One region of the Glutamicibacter sp. St.4D3 genome, then DNA from elsewhere that is predicted to be linked to it. Evidence: riboswitches for the same ligand, from Rfam matches in the RefSeq annotation. Region 1 holds a riboswitch; each other region holds the start of a gene.
What was found. Region 1 has a riboswitch for S-adenosylmethionine ahead of AC6I21_RS03805 (bifunctional o-acetylhomoserine/o-acetylserine sulfhydrylase). Riboswitches for the same ligand answer to the same signal wherever they lie in the genome.

Region 1 (3,265 bases):
GGTGCAAAGCAATCTGGCAGACGGCCCGCGGCAGGCGGGGCCGCTGAAATTCGAGATCTTTTTGGTGCTGGCGCTGTCGCTGGGCCAAAGCGCGGTGTATTCGATCGTCAGCTTCCTGGACAAGGTGACCCGCGCGCCGCTGGGTGAGCAGACCACCTCGATGAACAACCCGCTCAGCGCCCGGCCCTGGTTCGATCTGACCTACCAGCTGCTGGACATCGCCTTCGCCCTGGTGCCGGTGGCGCTGGCGCTGTACTTCATGGCGCGCAGTCTGGGGCTCGGGCCGCGGCAGGTGGGGTTCGATTTGCGCCGGCCCGGCCGAGACGCGGCCTGGGGCGCCGGCTTGTTCCTGGCGATGGGGCTGGGCACCCTGGGCCTGTACGCGGTGGGGCGGGCGCTGGGGCTGACCACCGCGCTGTCGGTGGCGAACCTGGAGGGGTATTGGTGGACGGTGCCGGTGCTGCTGCTGTCCGCGGCCCGCCACGCGGTGCTGGAGGAGGTGCTCATGCTGGCCTTCCTCTTCGCCCACGGCCGGGCGCTGAAGATCGCCCCCTGGGCGCTGCTTCTGGGGTCGGCGCTGCTGCGCGGCAGCTACCACCTGTACCAGGGATTCGGGCCGTTCATCGGCAACGCGGTGATGGGCGCCGTGTTCGGTTGGGTGTACCTGCGGTGGGGGCGGGTGATGCCGCTGGTGATCGCGCACTTCCTGCTCGACGCGGTGGGCTTTGTGGGCTTCGCGCTGATCGGTCCGGCGATCGGGATCGGCGGCTGAGCCGGCCGCCCGGCCTTTGCGCCGCGGCGCCGGCGGGTTAACGGATCAGGGGCAGGGGGCGAACCCTCGCGGTTCACGCCCTGCCCCTATATCCGTGCGTCCTTGGCTACAGCACGACCTCGCCCTTGGGGGTCTGGAAGGTGACCGAGAGGATGCCCGGGGTCCCGTTGGGGGACTGGTAGCTCATGGTGACCTCGCCCAGCTGCACCTCATCGGGCTTGCCCAGCCACTCCAGCACCCGGTCGCGGGAGCCGGCGATGGTGATCTCATCGATGAAGCCCACCGGGTCCAGGGCGCGGGAAGGGTGCAGGTCCTCGGTGCCGTCGTCCCAGCGCAGCAGGTAGGGCACCTGCGGGTCGGCGATCAGGCCCTTGATGCCGATCTGCTGCCAGGTCAGTTCGCGCCCGTCGGGGAACTTGCGGTTGCCCGGCACGGCCTGGCGGCCCAGCCGTTGCTCGGCCTGGCCCATCTCATCCAGGGACACGCACCAGCCCATCCATCCCCCGCCCAGTTCGGAGCGGGCGCGCACGGCCTGCCCGAAGGGGGCCTTGAGGCTTGCCGGGTGGTCCAGCACCTCGACGACTTCCAGGTACTGGTTGTGCTGCAGCGGAAAAATTACATTGCGAGTTCCGAATCGTGGGTGGATCCCACCCTTGACGAACTCCAGGCCCAGGGTCTGGGAGATGCGTTCGGCGGTTTCCATCAGCCCATCGGGGCCACATGCATACGAAACGTGATCTAGCCTCATCATGCGATCATCATGCCATTTTTGTGATCCAAGTCTCGACTTAGGGTCGCCTAATTATTTCTCCAGGTGTTGACGTTCCGGCCCGAACGTGCCAAGTGCGGCGCAAGGGGTGCGCTGTTGTGTGACCGATTGCGACGCCGCGGACGCAGCGCCGATTGCATCGTCCGCCGCGCCTGCGGCACACTGGTGGCAGGTCATGAGTCCCAGCTACGAGCCCCGGCTTGCTGGGCGGCAACCCTCCAACCGCGGTGGGGTGCCCCGGGTGAAGACCTGGCCCTGCACACCTAGGTGTGCCAAGGACAAGCGCGGGTTACACCCTGAGAACTCACCGGCCACCGGCCTCTTAGGGTGAATTTCAGTGGTGTACCCCCGAATAGTCAACGAACTATGGGAGGAAAACCATGAGCGAAAACTGGTCATTCGAGACCCGTCAGATCCACGCCGGGCAAAGCCCGGACCCGCACACCGGGGCCCGGGCCCTGCCGATCTACCAGACCACGTCCTTCGAATTCCCCACCGCGCAGACCGCGGCCGAGCGCTTTGCGCTGCAGGACCTGGGTCCGATCTACACCCGCATCGGCAACCCCACCCAGGAGGCGGTGGAGAACCGGATCGCCAGCCTGGAGGGCGGGGTGGGCGCCCTGCTGCTGGCCTCCGGGCAGGCGGCCACCACGTTCGCGATCCTGAACCTGGCCGAGGCGGGGGACCACATCGTGGCCAGCCCCAGCCTCTACGGGGGCACCCAGAACCTGTTCAAGCACACGCTGCGCAAGCTGGGAATCGAGGTCAGCTTCGTGGCCGACCCGGACGACCTGCAGGGGTGGCGCGCCGCGATCCGCCCGAACACCAAGGCGCTGTTCGGCGAGGTGGTCTCCAACCCGCGCCAGGACGTGCTGGACATTGCGGCGATCGCGGACATCGCCCACGCGGCCGGCGTGCCGCTGCTGGTGGACAACACCCTGTCCACCCCCTACCTGATCCGCCCGATCGAGTCCGGCGCGGACATCGTCATCCACTCGGCCACGAAGTACCTGGGCGGGCACGGCACCGCGATCGCCGGGGTGATCGTGGATTCGGGCAACTTCGACTTCGGGGCCGACCCGCAGAAGTTCCCGGGCTTCAACACCCCGGATGAGTCCTACAACAACCTGGTCTTCGCCCGCGACCTGGGCGTGGACGGCGCACTGGGGGCGAACCTGGCCTACATCCTCAAGGCGCGGGTGCAGCTGCTGCGCGACCTGGGTTCGGCCGTGTCCCCCTTCAACGCGTTCTTGATCGCCCAGGGCCTGGAAACCCTGTCCCTGCGCATGGAGCGCCACGTGGCCAACGCGGTCCAGGTGGCCCGCTGGCTGGAGGCGCACCCGCAGGTGCAGCAGGTCTCCTACGCCGGGCTGCCCTCCTCCCCGTGGTACGAACGCGGACGCAAGTACGGGCCGAACGGGGTGGGCGCGATCGTCTCCTTCGACGTGGCCGGCGGGGCCGCGGCCGGCCAGGCGTTCGCCGATGCGCTGGTGCTGCATTCGAACGTGGCCAACCTGGGGGACGTGCGCTCCCTGGTGGTGCACCCGGCCTCCACCACCCACGCCCAGCTCAGCGACGCCGAGCAGCTGGCCGCGGGGGTGCGTCCGGGGCTGGTGCGCCTGAGCGTGGGGCTGGAGAACGTCAAGGACATCCTGGCCGACCTGGAACTGGGCTTCGCGGCCGTGGCCGCCCGCCAGACCGACGAGACCCTGGCCGAAGCGCGC
Region 2 (3,265 bases), 1.0 Mb from region 1:
GAGCCTGCCCAGCGGGTCGGTCCACAATCCCTGGAAAGTCACCGCGGGGCGCTCAACCGAGGCCCACGCCTGTTCATCCAGCGGGGAGGACTCCACCCGTGTTTTCCTGCTGCCTGATGTACGCCTGCGAAAGAAAGCCATGGTCGCTCCTACCATCGGCCAATATTGGGTCGGGCAGCAGTCGCGCCCGGTAGGTCCTGCACTGCTGGTTCAGCCGAGTACCGTTCCCGTCGACATCACCATTTCATCTTCGTGCCACGCAGATGCAGCGACGCTGCACCACGCAACGGACTATTCGCGGCCGGACTCGGCCTCGGTGCAAATGCACAGCCGGTTGCCCTGCTTGTCCGTGACAATCACCCAACTTGGCGCGTACTCGTAGTCGAACTCCGCGTCGGTGGTTTTCAAGGTTTCCAGCAGGTCGCCACTGTGGCTGTGGGGCACCGTTACATCAACGTGGAATCGGTTCTGGTTCGGCGTCTGGGTCTCCTGGAACCAGATGGCCGGGCCACGGCCATGCGGGTCGGTCAGCGCACCGTCCGCCGCCTGTTCATAGCCCAGGGCCGCCTGCCAGATCTTGGAGATCTGTTGCGGGTTTTCGGTATCGATGGCGATTTCCACCGTCCGGACCAGGCCCAGGTCCACTTGGGCACCAAAGTTTTCGGCCTGATCGGAGATCTGGGTGGCCAGGGTGAAGTCCCGTGACGTTACTCCGCCGACATCATGGGACACCAGGTTGACGAACACCGTGTCATAACGCCAGTCCACGTCCGGATGATGTCCGGCTTCCTCGGCCAGCGCGCCAATCGCCGACACGAGCTGAATCGCGGCGGCCGAGCTCGGGCACTTGAAAGCGGTCCGCAAGGACCCCAGCCCGTAGCGCCAGTGCGGCAATTGTGAGAGCCGTGCCTGAATTTCGTCTGATGACAGCACATCTTTGCCTGACATTGTTCTTGCCTCTCTGCGGATGGAGCCAACGACCGTGACCATAATGGCCACGGTCGTCCTCAGCTTGCCGCTCCCCTGAAGAAGAAAGAAGGCCCCTTAGCCAATTGCCAGCGTTGCGCGTCGAACGCGCCGTCGCTCGTCGTAGCAGGCCTCCCCCCTGTCCCGGTCTACATACCCAGCAGGAGGATCTTCTCCACCGCTACCGAGATCGGCAGGCGGACCAGCAGGCCCGGCAGGTCCTGCCAGTGCTCGGGGTTGAGGTTCGCACCGTTCGCTCCGAGGCTCCCGCTGGAAAGATTCAGTTCGGCCAACCGGCCCTCGAACCAATCCTCACGCCCTGCCCACTTCGCCTTGCTCCGGCAGCGCTCCACGACGCTTTCAAGCTTCGCGTGCAATAGACAGTACAGTTCCGGGGTAAACCCGGCGCGCATCCACTTGTGGATGTACCGTTCCGTGTCATGCCCGCGGTACAGTTCGCCATCCAGCAGCATTGCGGACCGTTGGCTCTTGACGATGCGCCAATTTCCCTTCGGACGCGGGAGGTACGGTGGAGCGTACGGGTTTTCCAACAGTGCGGCATCCCACCGCAGGTCCAGTTGTTCCCTTACCGTTGGTTCATTTCCCTTGATGCCTGCCGGCAGACCGTACTTGTCGACCGGAATCTCTAGCGGGCCTCCCCGAACCAGCTCGGCCCGGCCGTCGGCACGCAGTCTCATGGCCTGATAGATCTTCGCGGCCGATTCCGTGCCAACAACATCATCACCGTAAAGCTCCCGGCGCCAGGCCTCGAAGTCCTGCGCATGTTCCTTGTTGAAGTTCTCGTGCTGGCTGCGTTCGTTTTCAGACAATTGTTGTTCCCCTCGCATGGGAGGACCCGGCGACGGAGGATTTATCTCCGCCGCGGCATCCACCGACTTGCCCGGCGGCTGGTGCCGCGGACCGGTTCTTCCCCTGGGGCACCCCGCTCGGTTGAGGAGGGTTGCCGTGCAGCAAGCCAGGTACTTATCGCTGCAGCTCGTGAACCTGGGAATCATCCTATGCGTCCGGTCCGACGGTTTGGCGTCCGCGTAGGCCGCGATTGCTCACTGTGGATTGTTCATTATCGAAGGAACGGTCCACTTGTCACCTAATTCGTGTTTCTAGCGCTGCAGCCGAGGGTCTTCTGTCGGATCCGTGTACGGGGCGGGGCAGCCCTGGCTGACCGCTTCCGGGCGCAGCTCAAAGTGCCACGGCTCATTTTCGTACACCGTGCACAGTCCGTAGTAGCGACCATGCTGGCCTAGCCACGCCCGCGCGTCATAGGATCCGATGTCTATCGCATTGCCGGAAACATGCGGTGAAGTCTGCGCAGTTGCAACCCACCGGGCGGCTTCACGCTTCGACCCATACCGGTCTACCGCTTCGGCCAGCAGTTGCTGCTGAAATGCTTCCGAGCGCCAGCCACTGTTGACGATGAACTTGATGTCATCCTTGGCGGCGTCGGATTCTGCCTCATTCATCGCCTCGCGCAGGTCCGGACTCAAGTAGTGCACGGCTGGTACCTGGGACTTCAGGGTGGTTCCTGAAGGCACATCCCCACCAGCCACCCCTAACGCACCTGCCCTTGGCTCTTGTCCTCCCTGGACCACCGAAGTCACGGTTGCCGCCATGGATGAGGGACTCCAGTCACTGCGGGTTCCGAGCGTTAGGGCCAGGGCAAGCACCCACAGGGTGGTAAGCAGCGCCAGAAGCACCAGGATGATTTTGGTCAGGAGGGATTTCTTGCGGTGCTTGGCCAGTCGCATTTTTCTCATGAAACCAGTCAAGGCGGCGTCCTGTTGCCGGGCCGTATCGAAATTTTGATATGCCCGCGATATGTTCCGGCTCGTACGATTGGGGCTATGCGTGTACTGATCGTCGAGGACGAACTCCTGATGGCGGAGGCGATCCGGGACGGATTGCGCTTGGAAGCCATCGCTGCAGATATCGCCGGGGACGGTGATACGGCCTTGGAACTTTTGGAGATCAATGCCTACAAGATCGCCATCCTCGACCGTGACATTCCCGGCCCCTCCGGCGATGAAGTGGCCCGTTCCATCGTGGCCTCCGGTACCGGTTTGCCGATCCTGATGCTGACCGCCGCCGACCGGCTCGATGAGAAGGCCTCAGGTTTTGAATTGGGCGCGGATGACTACCTGACGAAGCCATTTGAGCTCCAGGAACTGGCGATGCGCCTGCGGGCATTGAGTCGGCGCCGGGCTCATCACCGCCCTCCGGTCCGCGAAATAGCTGGAGTAAGGCTGGATCCCTTTCGCCGCGAGGTCTACCGAGAAGGCCG
Region 3 (3,265 bases), 210 kb from region 1:
AGCGGCGTGAACCCGGAGCGGGCGGCGCCCTCCTCGGCCTTGGCCAGCAGCAGGAAGCTGATCGGGCCGACCAGGGTGGGGCGGATGGTGTGCCCGGCCCGGGCGTGGGCGGTGAAGTTCTCCAGCAGCCCGGCGGGGTTGGCGCGCAGGGTGGTGCGCTCGCCGAGCTCCGGGACCAGGTAGTGGTAGTTGGTGTCGAACCACTTGGTCATTTCCAGTGGGGCGCGCTGCGCGTCACCGCGGGCCAGGGTGAAGGCGTCGGCGGTGCTCAGCGGGGCGCTGAGCACCTCGGCGAAGCGGGAGGGCACCGCCCCGAGCGCCACCAGCGTGTCCAGCACCTGGTCGTAGTAGGCGTGGTCCCCGGGCAGGGAGCCGTTCGCCGGGTCAAGCCCCAGCTGCACCAGGCGTTCCAGGTTCTGCTGCTGCACGGCAAAGGCCCGCTCGTGCAGCTGCTGCTCGGTCAGGGTGCCGGCCCAGTGCGCCTCCAGCGCCTTTTTCAGTTCGCGGCGCCGGCCGATGCGCGGGTAGCCGAGGATGCTGGCCTGCGGGAAGTGCTGCTTGCTCATGGTGTTCTCCTAGTTTTCTGCCGGACCGGGGTGCCCGGCCGGGTCGATGGTTAATTCGGTGGTTCGTCGGTGGAAACGGGCGCCTAGGTCCCGCTGTGGGCGGCCCAGGATTGGGCCAGGGTGCTGCGGGCGCCGGGCAGCTGCAGCTGCTCGATCACGTCCAGGCTGCCGCGGTGGTCGTTGAACGTGTACAGGTGCAGCCCCGGGGCCCCGTCATCGAACGCCGCCCGGGCCAGGTCCACCGCCCAGCGCACCCCGATGCGGTGGCGTTCGGCGTCGCTGGTCGCGCTTTGCAGCGCGTGGGCCAGGATCGGGTCCGGCTGCACCCCGGTCAGCGCCGCCAGCCGGTTCAGCCGGCGCAGCGAATTGAGCGGGATGATGCCGGGGATGATCGGGATGCACACCCCGGCGCGGCGGGCCGCGGCGAGCAGCCCCCGATAGTCCTCGGGCTGGAAGTAGACCTGGGTGATCGCATAGTCCGCCCCGGAGCGCTGCTTGCCCAGCAGCACCTCGATGTCGTGCTCGAAGCTCGGGGACTCGGGGTGGCGGTGCGGGTAGGCGGCCACCCCCACCCCCAGCCGGCCCCCGGCCAGGGAGGCGGCGTGTTCGTCCTCCACCTGGCGGATCAGCTCGATCAGGTAGCGGGCGAACGGGAATTCACCGCGCCAGCCCTGCGGGTCCTGCGGCAGGTCACCGCGTAGCGCCAGCACCCCGCGCACCCCCAGGGCGATGAAGTGGCGGATCAGCACGCGCAGCGACTGCGCCGACTCCCCCACACAGGTCAGGTGCGCCAGCGGGCGCAGCTTGGTCTGGGTGACGAGGTGTTCGATCAGCGCCAGGGACTGGGCGCGGCGGGCCGGGGTGCCCGAATAGGTGACCGAGACGTAGTCCGGGCTGGTGTCGGCCAGCTGCTCGATGCTGTGGTAGACCGACTCGGCCACCTCGCGGTTCACCGGCGGGTAGAGCTCGTAGGACAGGGACGGTGGGGCCACCGAACCGGGCATGTGTTCCTCCTCGTGTCAGCGACGAGGCAGTGCACCGTGACCCGCACCCTGGGGGGTGCGCCCGGCAGCGGCCGGGCCCGGCGCGGCGGCCGGGGCGGATCGGACGGTACTGCTCCATCGTTTCTGGCATTAGCACCTTTCGGTTTCCCGGTGGTTGCTGCGGCGTCGTCGAGCCAGATCTCTTAGCCGCTCTTGATGGGTTGTTGGTGATTCCATCGTTCGCCAGGGCCCGGCGGCGGCGCAAGCACGCCGGGCCGCACCGCGTCATCCGCCGTCCCACCCCGTCATGTGACGCGTGAACGTTAAGATGACGCGATTCTTACGCCCTCAGTGTGACGCGTGGGCGGTGACCGGTTTTCCCCGGGTTGCCGGGGGCGCACCGGGGGCAGGGCCGCTGAAGTGTTGCACCGGGCGGCTTTGTGTGACGCGGTGATGACGCCCCGTGCGGCCCGTGCCAAAGCCCGGCCGATCACATACACTGCGGGAAAGGATGAAAGCCTTCGGCCACTGGGTGCGCCGGCAGGCGCCGCGCAGCACCGCGGCCCCGGGCGCCGCGCAGCACCGCGGCGCCCGGGGCCGCGGACGCAGGGGCCGGACCGGTGCCAAGGAGCCGCAATGTACACCGCAATCCGCCTGTCCTTGACCGTGGTGCTGTGCCTGGTCGCCTCGCTGGTGTTGCCGATGCTGTATTCGCGCCTCCTGCAGCCGCTGCGCCAGCAGGTGCAGTACGGCGGCACGGTCAGCGGCCTGCTGGTGCTGACCGGGGCCTGCCTGCTGGTCTACGGGCTGCTGCTGGCAGTGCAGGGCCGGGTGCTGGAGGAGTTGCCCCGGCGCTGGCCGGCCGCCGGGCTGGTGGTGCTCACCGCCACCGGCTGTGTGCTCTTGAGCTGGTACGGGCAGCTGAGCTGGTTTTTCGGAACCCAGTCCTTCCTGGCCGCGCTGGTGTACATCGGGTTCACCCTCGGTGCACTGCTGCTGCGCCGCCCGGCCCGCCCGCTGGATCGGCGGGCCGGGGCATGAACCCGCACGCTTCCCGGACCGCGGCCGGTGCATCATCTAGGCTGGTGACTACGATGAATGCCAGGCAGAAGACCCACCTAAGCGGCGGGCGCGAGCGCGCCATCAACGAAGCTGCACGCCCCGATGAGGACGAGTTCCGTGTGGACATTGAGCGGATCCGCTTCTCCCCCTACTTTTCCCGGCTCTCCGCGGTCACCCAGGTGATCCCGCAGGCCGGGGCCGGCACCGTGGTGCACAACCGGCTGACCCATTCGCTGAAGGTGTCGGCCGTGGCCCGCTCGATCGCGATCGGGCTGCGCAACTCGGATCCGCGCACCCAACAGCTGGTGGAGGAGCTGGGCGGCTGCGACCCGGTGGTGGTGCAGGCCGCGGCCGCCGCCCACGACCTGGGCCACCCGCCGTTTGGGCACCTGGGTGAGCAGGAGCTGGACCGGGTGGCGCGGCAGAGCCTGGGGCTGCCCGACGGGTTTGAGGGCAACGCCCAGACCTTTCGCATCCTCACCGCCCTGGACAGCTGCGACGCCACCGCCCGCGGGCTGAACCTGACCCGGGCGGTGCGCGCCGGGGTGCTGAAGTACCCGTGGTCGCGCAACGAATGGCTGAACCAGCCGCTGCGCTCCCCGCAGGACCTGCCGCGCGGGGCCGGGAACCATTCGGGGGCCGGGGCGGCGAAGT

Region 2: it holds a riboswitch for S-adenosylmethionine, as region 1 does, so the genes downstream of both, AC6I21_RS14425 (hypothetical protein) here and AC6I21_RS03805 (bifunctional o-acetylhomoserine/o-acetylserine sulfhydrylase) in region 1, are expected to answer to the same signal.
Region 3: it holds a riboswitch for S-adenosylmethionine, as region 1 does, so the genes downstream of both, AC6I21_RS02925 (methylenetetrahydrofolate reductase) here and AC6I21_RS03805 (bifunctional o-acetylhomoserine/o-acetylserine sulfhydrylase) in region 1, are expected to answer to the same signal.

What each region holds. Positions count from the first base shown of each region.
Region 1 is NZ_AP039380.1:831,096-834,360, forward strand. Features, by position in the region: gene AC6I21_RS03795 (CPBP family intramembrane glutamic endopeptidase) at 2-772, shown strand; gene AC6I21_RS03800 (VOC family protein) at 879-1,523, opposite strand; SAM riboswitch class IV at 1,713-1,832, shown strand; gene AC6I21_RS03805 (bifunctional o-acetylhomoserine/o-acetylserine sulfhydrylase) at 1,922-3,265, shown strand, end outside.
Region 2 is NZ_AP039380.1:3,131,156-3,134,420, forward strand. Features, by position in the region: gene AC6I21_RS14415 (AI-2E family transporter) at 1-96, opposite strand, end outside; gene AC6I21_RS14420 (4a-hydroxytetrahydrobiopterin dehydratase) at 292-990, opposite strand; gene AC6I21_RS14425 (hypothetical protein) at 1,116-1,796, opposite strand; SAM riboswitch class IV at 1,855-1,971, opposite strand; gene AC6I21_RS14430 (M15 family metallopeptidase) at 2,088-2,753, opposite strand; gene AC6I21_RS14435 (response regulator transcription factor) at 2,829-3,265, shown strand, end outside.
Region 3 is NZ_AP039380.1:625,733-628,997, reverse strand. Features, by position in the region: gene metE (5-methyltetrahydropteroyltriglutamate--homocysteine S-methyltransferase) at 1-566, opposite strand, end outside; gene AC6I21_RS02925 (methylenetetrahydrofolate reductase) at 650-1,570, opposite strand; SAM riboswitch class I at 1,682-1,772, opposite strand; gene AC6I21_RS02920 (hypothetical protein) at 2,186-2,590, shown strand; gene AC6I21_RS02915 (deoxyguanosinetriphosphate triphosphohydrolase family protein) at 2,644-3,265, shown strand, end outside.